Regions from separate parts of the Bacillus sp. 5RYD7K genome, predicted to be linked through region 1. Evidence: predicted binding sites of a transcription regulator. Region 1 holds the regulator's gene; the other holds the start of a gene.
What was found. Region 1 encodes NrdR, which represses ribonucleotide reductase genes. Its sites were predicted from a motif close to AACACNATATATNGTGTT; they were not measured.
Positions count from the first base shown of each region.

Region 2: the regulator NrdR is predicted to act here: its motif matches at 5,656-5,673, upstream of nrdI (class Ib ribonucleoside-diphosphate reductase assembly flavoprotein NrdI).

Region 1 is NZ_CP191200.1:2,018,718-2,026,154, reverse strand. It holds gene thrS (threonine--tRNA ligase) at 1-472, opposite strand, end outside; gene ytxC (putative sporulation protein YtxC) at 883-1,713, opposite strand; gene ACQE26_RS10185 (TVP38/TMEM64 family protein) at 1,779-2,420, opposite strand; gene dnaI (primosomal protein DnaI) at 2,452-3,387, opposite strand; gene dnaB (replicative helicase loading/DNA remodeling protein DnaB) at 3,412-4,824, opposite strand; gene nrdR (transcriptional regulator NrdR) at 4,935-5,393, opposite strand; gene speD (adenosylmethionine decarboxylase) at 5,643-6,023, opposite strand; gene ACQE26_RS10160 (glyceraldehyde-3-phosphate dehydrogenase) at 6,262-7,284, opposite strand.
Region 2 is NZ_CP191200.1:3,018,996-3,026,432, forward strand. It holds gene spoVK (stage V sporulation protein K) at 1-375, opposite strand, end outside; gene ACQE26_RS15060 (N-acetylmuramoyl-L-alanine amidase) at 683-1,441, shown strand; gene ACQE26_RS15065 (hypothetical protein) at 1,490-2,110, opposite strand; gene nrdF (class 1b ribonucleoside-diphosphate reductase subunit beta) at 2,159-3,148, opposite strand; gene nrdE (class 1b ribonucleoside-diphosphate reductase subunit alpha) at 3,166-5,268, opposite strand; gene nrdI (class Ib ribonucleoside-diphosphate reductase assembly flavoprotein NrdI) at 5,228-5,620, opposite strand; gene ACQE26_RS15085 (hypothetical protein) at 5,880-6,095, opposite strand; gene ACQE26_RS15090 (YmzC family protein) at 6,178-6,453, opposite strand; gene hfq (RNA chaperone Hfq) at 6,549-6,770, opposite strand; gene miaA (tRNA (adenosine(37)-N6)-dimethylallyltransferase MiaA) at 6,810-7,437, opposite strand, start outside.

The DNA.
Region 1 (7,437 bases):
GATTATCGCCGATTTCCGCAAACATGGCTTTTGCTTCATCACGGCTCACTTCTTTTCGGATGATCGGCAGATTTTCACCGACGATGCGTTTCATTTCTTTTTCAATCTTCGGAAGATCATCCGGCGTCAGCGCCTGCTCCATTTCAACGTCATAATAGAACCCGTTTTCAATAACGGGACCGACTCCGAATTTCACATCTTTATAAATGCGTTTAATCGCCTGAGCCAATAAATGCGCCGTGCTGTGCCGCATGATATTCAGGCCTTCTTCTGTGCCTTCTGTAATAATTTCTACGGCACCGTCCTCTTGAATCGGCGTTCTTAAATCAATTTCCTGTCCGTTCAGTTTTCCGGCTAAAGACTTTTTCTTTAATCCCGGACTGATGGATGCCGCGATATCTTCTGTTGTTGTTCCTTTCGGAAATTCCTTTACCGCTCCGTCCGGAAATGTGATGTTGATCATATCTGACATCTTCGTCACTCCTTTTTTTATGCAAATCAAAAACCCCGCCCCCTATGAAAGGGACGAGGTTAAATAAACGGAATCGTGGTTCCACCCTTTTTTCCGCGCGGCCGGTTTTTTTCGGCACCTGCGGCTCTAAACTCTGTAACGGGAGTTCCCGTCAGCTATTACTGGCGCTTATTCCGGCGTTCACAGCTGAAGTTCAAAGGCGGTAAAGACAATGATCCATAGCTGGAAAGCTTTCAGCCTGGGCTCTCCTCTCTTATAAAGCCGGTATCAATGCTTCATGTCCTTATCAATACGTGTAGCAATCATTAATCTGTTATGTATTATAAAATGTCTGTGAGAAAAATGCAACTCGGTTTTCCGTCTGATTTCGCACAGACAGCCCCGCTGCTGCCGCAAGGCCGTCTGTGCAGCTATCCTTCCGTCTTTTCCGCCGCAAACGCGCCTAACGGAAAAAGACGCACCCGCTCCTGAAACACGTTTTGGATCGTTCTGGACATCATATGCTCCGGTTTGTCCGTATACAGTTCTACCGTCTCAGGCGCGATGGAGATCAGCGGCGCAAGCAGGTGGGAATCTATATACATCGGGTGCTCCCGCACAAACCGTCTGTCTATGTATTTTTTCTGTTCCCGTTCTGACACATAGCGCAGCTCCCACAGTGTAAAAGCCCGGTCATGTACAATATGGACTTTCTTCATCCGCGGCGGATTGGATGTCACGTAATCTCTCAAAGACTGGATAAAGTTTTGATATTCCTGTTCCATCCGATATTCATCTATCGCAGCCTCGGTGTATTCCCTGAGCCGCTCATAATACCTGCCGAGCCGGAACGTCTGAAACGAACGCACGGAAAAAACACCCGCATCAAGTGAAATCGTCCGGAGCGCTTCTGAAATAAACTGTGTGCGCGGCTCTTTCTTCGGCTCAAACGGATGATCATCAAGCTCTCCTTCCATAATGCTGTGTGCAAGCTGAAGGATTTGCTGCTGTTCATCCTGATCGGTGAAGCAGTATTCGTCTTCAATAAGCGAAAGCATATGCTCGTCTTCTTTACATTCTAAAAAAAATCTGACCAGAATCGGCTCAATAAAGCGCTGAACGCAAAAAGCCGATTCAGACCTTGCGATTCCGACTTTTTTTATGCCTTCACGGACAATAAAATGTCTCCGGTCGTCCGATTGCTGAATGAGATGTAAAAAAGCGGCGGTATCGTGGTCATCTTCAAAGATCACTTCAAGCATATTTGTCCCCCCTTACGGCATCTGTTACAAGTATATGGGGGATGTTTTTAAAATAGACGTAAAGGTTAGCTTTCACCGCCGAACAAATGGCGGACCTTCTTCTTAAAGATGAGGGGAAGCGATAAAAACACGATATAAAGACAGATCACTCCGAGCACGGTCAGCATATTTCCGGACATAAAGCTCGCGCCAAGCACATTCAGGACGATCGTCCCCGGAATGATTCCCGCTGCGGTCGCCAAAAAATACGTCATCGGCCTGACTTTCGAAAGGCCCGCGGCATAGCTGATCACATCAAAATTCACAGGCAGAATGCGAAGGATAAAAATATAAAAGAAGCCATTGGTTATCATCTGCTTTTGAATGGCTTCCATTTTTCCGTGACGGCTTTTTTCTTTAAAGGCAAACAGCCCGGCCGCAAAAAAAGACGCGGCCGCAGCGCCCATTGAGCCCGCCAGCGTATACACGGTGCCGAAAAACGGTCCGAACGCCAATCCTCCGGCGACGGAAACGATTGATACGGGAAACAGCACAAAAGGCCTGACGATGGAAATTCCGATAAACACAAGCGGCGCAAAGACACCGAACGATAACACCCAAAGACGGATCTCCTTAGGCGACAGATTCAGATATTTGCGGTTTGCCCACAGCAAAAGGCCCGCTCCCGCCGCAGCCGCAGCCCATGTGACAGCCTTCTTATTCCTCATTCCCTCAAATCCTTCCCTTTGGACGCCGGCATTATGGACGGCGGCGGTTTTCCCCGTCAAGACGGACAGGCGAAGCCAAATATAAAATCCGCTCCATCAGTCTTGCCGCTTTTACCTCTTCCTTTTCTCCCCGCTGTGAATACGTAAAATGATGCTTCAGCTCGTCAGGTGAAAAATTAGACGAGAAAAACGTGGGAAGCTGCTGGCTCATTCTGTGCTGAAGCACGGTGCCGATGACCTCATCCCTGACCCAGCTTGTCATTGACTCCGCTCCGATGTCATCAAGCATCAGGACGGGCGTCGTTTTGACCATATTCAGTTTCTCCTCCAGCGACTGATCCTGGAGCGAGTTTTTCAGCTCTCTGACAAATTCGGGAACATATACGATCATTGATGAATACTCTTTTTCCGCCAGCTCATTGGCAATGGCGGCTAGAATAAATGTCTTTCCGATTCCGAATTTTCCGTACAGGTACAGCCCTTTGCCTTTGCCCGTTTCATTATAGCTCTTCAGAAAATCCGTCACATGCTGGAAGATGCCGAGTCTGCTCGGATCTGTAATGTCGATCTGCTGAAACGTCGCGCCGAGAAGATCCCGCTGGATATACATGCTCTTCATCAGGGACTTTTGTCTTTTCTGGCGGTCAAGCTTTCTCTTTTCCGGACATTCGTAATATTCAATATCAATAGAACGTCCGTTGATCACAAGCTTCGGATGATAGCCTTCAAGCAGGCTGTTCGTCTCGTTGTCTTTTGAACAGAAGGCGCACCGCTTGCTTTGCTGAACGTATTCGTACAGTTTATTTAACCCTCTGTCAATCATGCTTTGATTAATTGCATCTTTCTGTTCCTTCAAAAAAGCCTGGACGTCTTTGTCGGCCATGACTTGCTGCTGCATTCGTTCCAAGCGTTTTTGAAAGTCAGGTCTCTTCGTCACGCCTTCTAAGGATCGGCTGATCGGTTCCATTCAGTATCACCCCGCTTCTCTGTCTCAGTAGGCAGAGTATTTTTTCAGTTTTTTCATTTCTTCCATCATTTTTTTCTTCTGTTCTTCGAGATCCTCCTCGGAAAGAGCCGGCTGCTGTTCTGACTTCTTCCCGGTTTCTTCTTCTTTCATCCAATCAGGGCGCTTTTCTTCCCGGACGGTTTTTTTGCCGCGCGCCGCGCCGTTTGTTTTGCCGTCCGCCCAATCAAGATATTGCCTGTGCTCTTCTATTGCGAGCTTCATTGCTTCCCGGACCGTCTTTACTTTCTTTCTGGCCCAGTGAGCGGCGATTTTTTGAATATAGTTTTTGGACAGCTTCATATCCGTTTTCAGCATGACATAATAAATCAGCACATTGGTGACACCGGGCTCAAGCTTCTGTTCGAACATAATATCGGCGATGATCTGCAGGTCTGCTTTGGACGGCTCGGTCCCGTCCGCAATGTCCTGAAGAAGCTTTCTCGGTGATATGGTCTCAAGCTGTGCAATGAGTTCGGCATTCAATGAATCGTCCTTTTCCGTCTTGTTTTCCCGCAGACGGACAGGCTGTGTTTTATCAATCAGTTCCGGAAGCTTCCCGCCTCTTTCAATTTGGTACCAGTCGCTGGCCGCTTTCCTCAGCGCTTCGGCCGTTATCGTATCTTGTTCATTAATTGCGGTCATGACGACGTGCTGCATGGAGATAGGATCTATTCCGTATAAATATGAAAGCTTTTTAATGCTCTCCCGCACGTCCTGCGTGATTGATTTGCGCGGTATCATCGTTTCTGACAGTCCCGCCATGAAAAGCTCAAAATCAAACACTTCCTCCGTCACCGTATAGGAAGGCGCTTGTCCGACAGACGCCGTCTCATAGTCCTCGGGGAGCTTCATCGCTTCTTCCATATCCGGCGTCATTTTCCATTCGCTCGGCTGAAAAGAGGCAAAGGCATGATTAAACGGACGCGTAATTTCCCTTGCATCCGCGCCGACGGAAGGATGCGTGTAAAATTGTCTCAGCTGCTGGTATTTCGTTTTACCGACTCTGTTATAAAGAAAGACATTCAGCATGCCGTCTTCAAAAAAATCATTCGGTCTGAGCGGGGGCAGCAGCTCATAAATAAACATCCGTTCCTTTTGCTCGGACTCCCGGATATACACTTTCAGCAGCCCGATTCCTTCAAGCTTCCCCTGTTCATGATGAATCTTTTTTAAATTTGCCTGCATCATGCCCATCAGCTGTCTGTGCGTGGATTCAGCTCCCCACAAACGGTTCTGCTCAAGCTCCCCCCATAAAGTCATATACAGAGAGAATGCAAATGAACCGATCAGCGGCTGGTACAGATGTGTCAAAACCTGTCTGTCGACATCCTGAAGAAGCGAACGGCTTTTGACCGTATAAGGATCTACAGGCAATACGTCATTCCAATAGTCAGCCATGATTCTCAAACCTTCCGATATGTTTCTACTCTCATTTTACACCGTTTCCGTCATGTATCAAATGCCAATTTTGCTCATGAGAAAAGAGCCAGACATCATCTCTTAGCTCTTTAGCGCTCTTTCTTTATTAAATCTTTCAATTCATCAATAAACACATTTATATCTTTAAACTGCCGGTAGACGGAGGCAAAGCGGACATAAGACACCTCATCTATTTTCGCCAGCCGGTCCATCACCATTTCTCCGACAAGTTCGCTTTTGACTTCAGATACGCCTTGGTTTCGCAGCTCTTTTTCAATGTCAAAGCACATGTCTTCAAGTGTTTTTAAAGGAACGGGCCTTTTTTCACAGGCTTTAATTAATCCGCGCAGCATTTTTTCACGGCTGAATTCTTCCCGGACGCCTTCTTTTTTCACGACGATCAGAGGCATCTCTTCAAACTTCTCAAATGTAGTGAAGCGGTAATGGCAGGCTTCGCACTCCCGCCTTCTGCGGATTGATTTCCCTTCGTCCGCAGGCCGTGAATCAAGTACGCGGGAACCGTTATGCTGGCATGAAGGACATTTCAATTGGATCAGCTCCCATCTGTTTCATTGCTGTAATGCGGTTCGCAAGCTTCCGGTAAATGCCCGCCAACGTATCTAGGATGAGCCTATTGTGTTGGGAGAGCCGATAGACCGGCCTTATCTTTCTCTATTTTACAAAAAAATTGCTTAAAGAAAAAGCAATGCTGTTTTTTTACATTAGAAAAGGAGCATCAGCTTCAAAGCGCGTAATGGCTTTTTCAGCTTAGCTCCCTTGTGTTTGCGTTTTGAAAATTACAGTACTTTCGCTTGTGCCTGTTTAATCTGTACAGGCCCCATTCCTCTCGGTATTTCAATGTTTTCTCTTGTATCTGCATGTAATGCGTCCGCAATGTAATCAGCAGCCACATTAGGATCCAGGTCTCCACAAGTATAAACATCAATGCTTGCATATCCGTGTTCAGGAAAACTGTGAATCGTTAAATGTGACTCAGAGATAATAACGACTCCGCTTACGCCTTGCGGTGCAAATTTGTGAAATGCGACCTCGCGCACTTCAGCTCCTGATTTCAAAGCAGCATTTACAAACGTTTTTTCAATAAAATCCATGTCATTGAGCTTATCAAAATCGCATCCCCACAGCTCGGAGATGACGTGACGCCCCATTGTTTCCATAATCATGGACCCCCCTTAACAAGAATTAAAAAAGTGAATTTCCGAGAACTGACCCGGCCATTTACCACGGGGGAAAGTTAGTCCGGAGAGGTCCTAACCCTTTAAGTAATTCCGAAGCAGTCACGAGCAAGAAGTTCACGAAAGATAGTATACTGTGTTTAAGTTTATTTTGCAAGGAGTGTTTTTTTGCAAATATGCCGTTAAGGGTTTTTTCTAACAAATGTCCATGATCTTTATTCTACACAGCTGACGGGTGTTTCATTCGCGCGGCGACGTGGCGGATAAGATCAACGACCCGGCAGGAATATCCCCATTCATTGTCATACCAGGCGAGCACCTTTACTTTTCGGTCTTCCATCACCATTGTCGTCAGCCCGTCAATGATCGCGGAGTGTGAATTCGTATTATAATCCGAAGAAACGAGCGGTTCATCCGAATAATCAAGAATGCCGTACATTGACGTCTTTGCGGCTCGTTGGAAAGCGGCATTCACTTGCTCGGCCGACACATCTGTTTTCAGGTCACAGACAAGGTCCACTAAGGACACGTTGGGAACAGGAACCCGCAGAGCCAGGCCGTGAAGTTTTCCTTTCAGATGAGGCAGCACAAGCGACAGCGCTTTAGCCGCGCCTGTAGAAGTCGGAATGATGGATTCTCCGCACGCTCTCGCCCTCCGCAGATCTTTATGCGGATTGTCGATATTTTTTTGGTCATTCGTGTAAGCGTGAACGGTCGTCATCAGGCCGCTCTCAATCCCAAATTCCTGATCAAGCACTTTGACGACCGGTGCAAGACAGTTTGTCGTGCAGGATGCATTTGAAATAATCACATGTTCATCCGGATTGAACTTCTCTTCATTCACTCCCATGACAATGGTAACGTCTTCATTTTTACCCGGAGCCGTTAAAATAACCTTTTTCGCCCCTGCTTCAATATGGCTCATCGCTTTTTCTTTTGAATTAAATTTTCCCGTTGCCTCTATGACGATGTCTATTCCGCACTCTTTCCACGGAAGCTCTCTCGGGTCCCGCCGATTGAACAGCATAATATGTTTTCCGTTGACGATCAGACTGTCTTCGGCGGTCTCGACTTCTTGCTCGTATTTGCCGTGAATTGTGTCATACTTTATCAAATGAGCAAGCGTTTCCGGGGGATAGCTTGCATTAATGGCTGTTATTTGAATTTGATCATCTTCCATCGCTTTTCTGAACACCATTCTTCCGATTCTTCCAAACCCGTTGATTGCTACTTTTACCTTCATGCCCAGGTCACCCCTTTTTAATATGCCACTCTAATTTAATTTTAATTACATATAGTATAACACATTAAAAGAAATCCGCCAGTACAACTTGATAAAAATCCGCCCTTATACCGATCAATATGTTGTTCAATCGGTTTTTTTGCATATAAAATG
Region 2 (7,437 bases), 1.0 Mb from region 1:
TCCTTTAGAAAGCACGTTCATTTCGAAGAAAAGCTTGCCGATCAGTCTCGCGACGGTTGTTTTTCCGGTGCCGGGATTGCCTTTGAACATCATATGAAGAGCTTGTTTTCCGACTTTCAGCCCTTGTTCGGCCCGTTTTTGGTTGACGAATATCCACGCATAAATTTCCTTAATGTTGCGCTTCATTTCTTCCATACCCACTAATGTGTTCATTTCTTTTTCAATTTCTTTCAGAATGCTGTGCTTGGCTTCATTTTTTTGCATGGCGGCCTGATATTCCGCCTCAGCTTCCGCATTTGTCAGCACTTGCTTTTGGCCATTAAGAATGATGTTAATTTGTCCGTTGTTTTTATAGGTTACAGCGCGCTCCAACATGCTCACCTCTCTGTTCTCTCTTTATCTTATTCATGATAAAGGCGTTCCGTGACACCCGCCTATCATCATGAGGCCCGATTACCCCTTTTATCTGTCGCATTTTCCGTTCTCTTCGGGAATGATGCTGAATCCTGCGCTTTCCCGAGAAATATTTTTCATTTCTTATTGTATTCAGCTGAAACGGAAGGACAAACCATTTATTTTTATTTTCCGGGAAATGCCGGGCGGATTTCTCATTTTTTTCATGAATGACAGCCGTACAAGCACCTTTTAAATATCATCATATGCTGTAATGAGGTGATGGAGAATGGTTAAAATTTTTTTAGACCCCGGTCATGGCGGAACTGATTCAGGCGCAACCGGAAACGGGCTTCAGGAAAAAGCGGTCACGCTGGAGATCGCGCTGGTTTTGCGCACGATTCTGACGAATGAGTATGAAGGGGTTTCTGTCACGATGAGCAGGACAAGCGATAAGACGGTCAGCCTGACGGAAAGAACGGATGCCGCCAACAGCTGGGGCGCAGATTATTTTTTATCCATTCATATTAACTCAGGAGGCGGAACCGGATTCGAAAGCTATATTTACCCGGGTGTAGGAGCGCCGACCTCGACTTACCAGTCAGCCGTTCACACGCAAGTAATCCAAGCATCCGGTTTTAATGACCGAGGAAAAAAAACAGCCAACTTCCATGTGCTGAGGGAGACAAGTATGCCGGCGATTTTGACGGAGAATGGTTTTGTTGATACGGCAGCTGATGCAAATAAACTGAAAACAGCCAGTTTTATTGAAAGCCTTGCAAGAGGACATGCCAAGGGCTTGGAGCAGGCTTTCGGGCTAAAAAAAAAGCCTGACTTATATAAAGTGCGAATCGGCGCTTTCAATGTGAAAGCAAATGCTGATGCGCTTGCCGCCAATGCGGTGTCTAAAGGTTTTGATGCGATTGTGCTTCCAAAAGACGGCTTATTTAAAGTACAGATTGGTGCATTCTCTTCCAGAGATTATGCTGAATCTTTAGCAGCGCGGGCCAAAAAAGCGGGATTTGATACTGTCATTACGTTAAACTAATGAAAAACCCCTGTTCTCCCTTTTTTAGGAGGAACAGGGGTTTTTCTGTTATTGAAGAATATCGGCGACAAACTGAGACCAAGTTTCAAGCCGCTGATACACGTCTTCTTCTTTTAATTCGTTCACTTTCATCCAGCGGCCGGCGATCTGCTCTTTTTCTTTCACTTCGACTTGTGCTCCAGACGCTAATTGGAGCGCAGAAAGGATACCGATATGAACCTTTCCGACACTGTTTTCATCATCATTGATTAAACCGAGTGTGACAATGTTTTGTTTGTCTTTCTCAAGAATATGCAGTTCTTCTGCTAACTCCCGGTCGGTATTCTGTTTCAGCACCTCCGCAAATGAAGCCGCTCCCTCCATAGGATTCATGTGTCCGCCGAAACCGAGGGAAAGTTTATTATGGAGGCGCGATTCTCCACCGCCCGCGAGCCGCTCATACACAAACACCTCATCATCGCGGCGGATGACGACATACGGAATCGGCTGTTTAAAACGCGGGTCCTCTTCCGCGTCGCCTCTTCTGATTTCTGAAAAATGCTCCTCAATTTGAGCCATAATCTTCACGATACGCTCATCTTCGCTGTTGACTCCCTGGAATGTCAGCGTTTCGTTTTGGAAGACGTCACTCCGCGGCGCGGCTAAGATGATTTCATCCATTTTATCCATGTCGGTTCCTCCTGTCATATTTCTCCATTCAAGCCAAAAGAGCAGATATTATATCTGCTCTTCATCTTGACCGAAATAAAAATCCTCGTCTTTAATCGGTTCTACCGTCGCTTTTTTGTAGCCGTTCCCTTTCATGGAGAAGAAATCATGTGATTTCGTTTTGGTGTTTAATCCGTTTAATACGATCGGATTAATATCCTCTTCTTCAAAGTAAGGATCGAACCCTAAGTTCATCAAAGCTTTATTGGCGTTATAGCGGATGAATTTCTTTACGTCATGAGACAGCCCGACTTGATCGTACAGATCCTCGGTATACTCAAGCTCATTGTGATAAAGCTCTTCTAAAAGCTCAATCGCAAATTCACGAAGTTCCGCCTTTTTCGCTTCTGTTTGTTTATTGTATATTTCTTGGGCAAGCAGTCCGACATAGACGCCGTGGATCGCTTCATCACGAAGAATCAGGTTGATGATTTCACCGCTTTGCATCAGTTTTCCCTGTCCGTAGAAATATAACGGATAATAGAAACCGCTGTAGAAAAGGAAGCTTTCTAAGTAAACGGAAGCGACCATCGCTTTAAACAGCGAAATCTCATCGTCTTTTTTGATAGCGCGGTACAGTCCGACGACGGTTTGGGCTTTTTTCTGCAGGTACTTATTCTGCTTTACCCATTCAAACACTTCGTTGATCGTTTCAGTCGGAGCAAGTGTCATAAAAATATTTGAATATGATTTTGCGTGCACCGCGTTTTCCATCATCGCCATGAAATTAAGAACCGCTTTTCGCTGATGGCCTTCTACGTGCTCGGCCACAATCGGCATGCCCGTGTTCCCCTGCTCTGTATCAAGCAGTGTCAGGCCGGCGAGCACCTTCATGTACGTATCCTGCTCATTTTTACCCAAGTACTTCCAAGTGAGGAGATCGCCGTTTAATGCGATCTCTTCGGGAAGCCAGAACTGCTTTACGTTTTGGTTGTAAAACATTTGGGTAAAATCATCTTCATGCTTTGACCAGTTTGCTGCGTCATAAATTTTTGTCACTGTAAACTCTCCTTTAATCAAACGACACAAGAAAGACAGCTGTCCTGCCCGGTATCTTTCGTTCTTGCATAGTAAATGGTTTTGATGCCTCTATGGTGGGCATACAGATCAATACGGTTCAGATCACGAGTTGTCATCGTATCTTTCAAAAACAGGGTAAAGCTGATTCCCTGATCGATATGCTGCTGGATTGTCGCGATCATATCCACCACTTTGAACATGTCCATATCATAAGCTTCTTTGTAGAAGAACCAGTTATTAGACGCTAACCCCGGCATCGGGTAATACGTTTTGGAGTTTCCGTATGTTCTTTCCTCAATCCGTTCCATAATCGGCATAACGGATGCCGTGCTGGATTGGACGTAGGAAATGGAGCCTGTCGGCGCGATACACAGTCTGTAGCTGTGGTACATGCCGTTTTCAGCGACAAACGCCTTCAGCTCTTTCCAGTCTTCGATTGTCGGGATGTGCATGCCTTCAAAGAGCGCAGCGATTTTTTCGTATGCCGGCGAGAATTCTTTTTCAATATATTTATTGAAATATTCTCCCGTTGCATAAGTGGAGCCTTCATAATGCTCAAACGTTTCGCCTTTTTCTTTTGCAAGCTCAGCTGAACGCTGGATGGAATAAAAGTTCACCATCATAAAGAACGTATTCGCGAAATCTCTTGCTTCCGGGCTTTCGTAAGCAATGCCGTTTTGGGCAAGGTAGCCGTGCAGGTTCATCGCGCCTAGACCGATCGACTTCATCGCTTTGTTTGCGCGTCTGACTGCCGGCGCGTTGCGGATATCCGTCGTCTCGGACACATGAGTCAGGGAATCCGTCGCGAGTTTCACCGTGCGCTCAATCGATTTATGTTTCATGACATTTAAAATATTTAAAGAACCAAGGTTGCAGGAAATGTCCAGGCCGATTTCGTCTTCCTCGTCATAATCTGTGTAAGCCGAAACCTGTGATGCCTGAAGCACCTCAGAGCAAAGGTTCGAGAATTTTACTTTTGATACGTGGTTATTCGCGTGCTCTTTGTTTACGTTATCCTGGAACATAATGTACGGATAGCCTGACTCAGAACGGAGAACGGCAAGCTTTTCAAGCAATTTGCGCGCATTCACTTTTTCTTTTTTGACGCGCGGGTTGTCGACAAGCTCCTCATACATCGCTGTCATGTCCATTTCGTCCATATGCTGGCCGTATTCTTTATAAATCGTATGAGGATAAAAGACATAAGCGGCTTTATCCTCACGCGCAAGCTCGACAAACTTGTCCGGAATCACGACGCCGATGGAAAGGGTTTTAACGCGGACATCTTCATCAGCCGAGATTTTTTTCGTATCAAGAAAGTCATTAATATCCCGGTGGAAGATGTTCAGGTATGCCGCGCCTGAGCCTTGTCTCTGCCCCATTTGGTCAGCGTAGCGGAACGCATTATCAAGAAGCTTCATCACGCCTACGACGCCTTTTGTGGCGTTTTCCACATCTTTAATCGCTTCACCTTTCGCACGGAGCTTAGACAGGTTAAGAGAAACCCCGCCGCCCAATTTAGAAAGCTGCATGGAGATGTCGATCGCTCTTGAGATGTCGTTTAAGGAATCATTGACTTCCAAGAGGAAACAGCTGACAAGCTCTCCGCGGCGTTTGCGGCCCGCATTTAAGAATGTCGGCGTGCTCGGCTGATATTCCTGATTGATCATCAGATTCACATATTCTTTCGCTTTCTCAGTGTCGCCGTTTGCGAAGAACAGCGCAACAATTGAGATCCGGTCCTCGTAACGCTCGAGGATTCTTTTTTTGTCATTCGTTTTCAAAGCATAGTCATTATAGAATTTAAACGCACTCATGAAGGAAGGAAAACGAAACTTCTTTGCGTAAGCTGTCTTAAACACTTCTTTAATGTCTTCAAAAGAATACAGGCTTAAGAATTCTTCTTCGTAGTATTGGTTTTCAATTAAATAATCCAGCTTCTCTTTCAAATCGTGAAAGTAAACTGTGTTTTGGTTGATATAGTCAACAAAATAGCTATGTACAGCCTCTTTATCTTTATCAAACTGGAATTTTCCATCTTGTTGGATCATAATTTCGTTATTTAACTGAATCCATTTTGGCACTTGGTTTTGTGACAACTTTTTCTACCTCCTGAGTAAACAATTCAACGTCTTTCGCTGTGCCGCTGAGTTCAAATTTGTGCAAGATCGGCACCTGATATTGTCTTGAAATGGTATCGGCGCTTTTTGCAAAGTTATCGCCCCATACTTTGTTGCCGCTCGCAGCGACTCCTAATAAGAGATGGGCGTATTTTTCGAGAAATGATTGTGTTGATGCCGGTACCTGACCGAAGTTTGTCGTGTAGGTGACCAAAACAAACGGAGTGTCCACGTGGTCCATTTCATCCACCTTGCGGATCAGCTGAAAGTCTGTTTTATTCACAAAACGCTGAACATTCCCTGTCTTTGAATCAAATATGATTTGAACCATCCTTATCACGACCTATCAAAAATAATGAATCTCTTAACACTATATATAGTATACTAACCTCTCAGAAAAACACAACATATTGAGATCGATTTATAAAAAGTTCATATTTTTGAAAGAGCGGACCTTGGTTCTGCCCCGATTAACGCCCAAAAAAGAGAGCAGAACGAGAATCATCTCTCATCCTACTCAAGGTGTCATGTGTAAGCCGATGTCTATCATAACATGAAAAAAAACTGCTTAGTAGTCTAGACTTTTATTCTTATTTTTTGTAAGAATCACATTTTTTTTCGCTTTCAACGGTCTCTTCTATTTCCGCATCAGCACCGATTTCTTTCAGCACAGCTTTCAGAGCGCTTGTGATGGAAGCCTCTCTGAGCAGTTCTTTGCCGTCAACAATGATGCTGGTTCCATATTCATAGCAGGAATCATCTTCACAGGTTTCTTCCCAATGGTTGATTATCACCTTGTGTTTCAATCGTCTCACCCTCTGCATGATCAATGTCAGTACCTAGTGTAGCTTGTGCGGCCCGCTTTGTAAATTCGAAAGCTTGTGAAATTTATTCAAGCTCATCTAACGTCGTTTCTTTTTTCAGTTCGACTTTATTTGTTTTTTCGTTGTAACGATATATTTTTAAATAACCGTCTTCGACGACGCCGAAATGGTTATGCTCCAGCTGCACCGTGCCTTCTGTCTGCGGTTCGGCATCCGCCGAGCCGCCGTCATCATCCGTCACCACCGTTTCATGATTGCTGCATGCTCCAAACAGCAAAAAAACAGCGATCCAGACGAGCGTTATCCTGATTCTTCTCAGTTCATTCTCACTTTCGAACATTGTTTTCCAAGCCCCCTTTTATGTTGCCGATATACAGCCGGCAATATACAGATGCGCATAGAAAAAGACCATTGTTCATGGTCTTTGACAAAAGTTTATTCAAGCTCAAGCTGAACGTTTTTTTGCGGGGCGAACGTGGAGATGGCATGTTTATAAATAAGCTGCTGCTTCCCCTCCGTTTCGAGTAAGACGGTAAAGTTGTCAAAGCCTTTTACCTGGCCGCGAAGCTGAAAGCCGTTGAGTAAAAATACCGTGACGAACGTATTGTCTTTTCGGATTTGATTCAAAAACTGATCCTGAATATTAATCGGTTTCATGTTTCGTCCTCCTTGGTTCTCAATACAATACTGTTTCGATTAAATTTCCAGTTTTCCTGCTATACACTCGAAAATTTCCTTTTTTTTCTGTTCAAGATCAACAGGCGGCGTCATATCGGTCCATGAAACGGACATTTTATTGCGAAACCAGGTCAGCTGGCGTTTCGCATAACGTCTTGAATTTTGTTTTAATTGCTCCACGGCCTGAGGAAGCGGCACTTTTCCATCAAGATATTCATACAGCTCTTTATAGCCGATCGCCTGAATCGATTGGCTGTCCCGAATATTCATATCATACAGCCGCTTGACTTCCTCAAGAAGGCCGGCTTCCATCATAAGGTCAACACGCTCGTTAATCCGGCTGTACAGCACTTCTCTGTCCATTGTAAGACCGATGAGCACCGCATTGTAAAGCAGCTCCCGTTTTTGGGTTTTAAGATGTTCTGACATTGTTTTTCCCGATATGTGCAGAATTTCGAGCGCGCGGATGACTCTTCGCGTATTGTTTTGATGAATGGCTGCCGCTGCTTCCGGATCGGCCGCCGCAAGTTTAGCATGAAGAGCCTCAGCCCCTTCCTCGGCAGCCAGTTTCTCCATGCGCTCCCGGAATACAGGGTCGCCGGAGTTTTCCGTGAACGTATAGTCATACAGCACGGACTGAATGTAC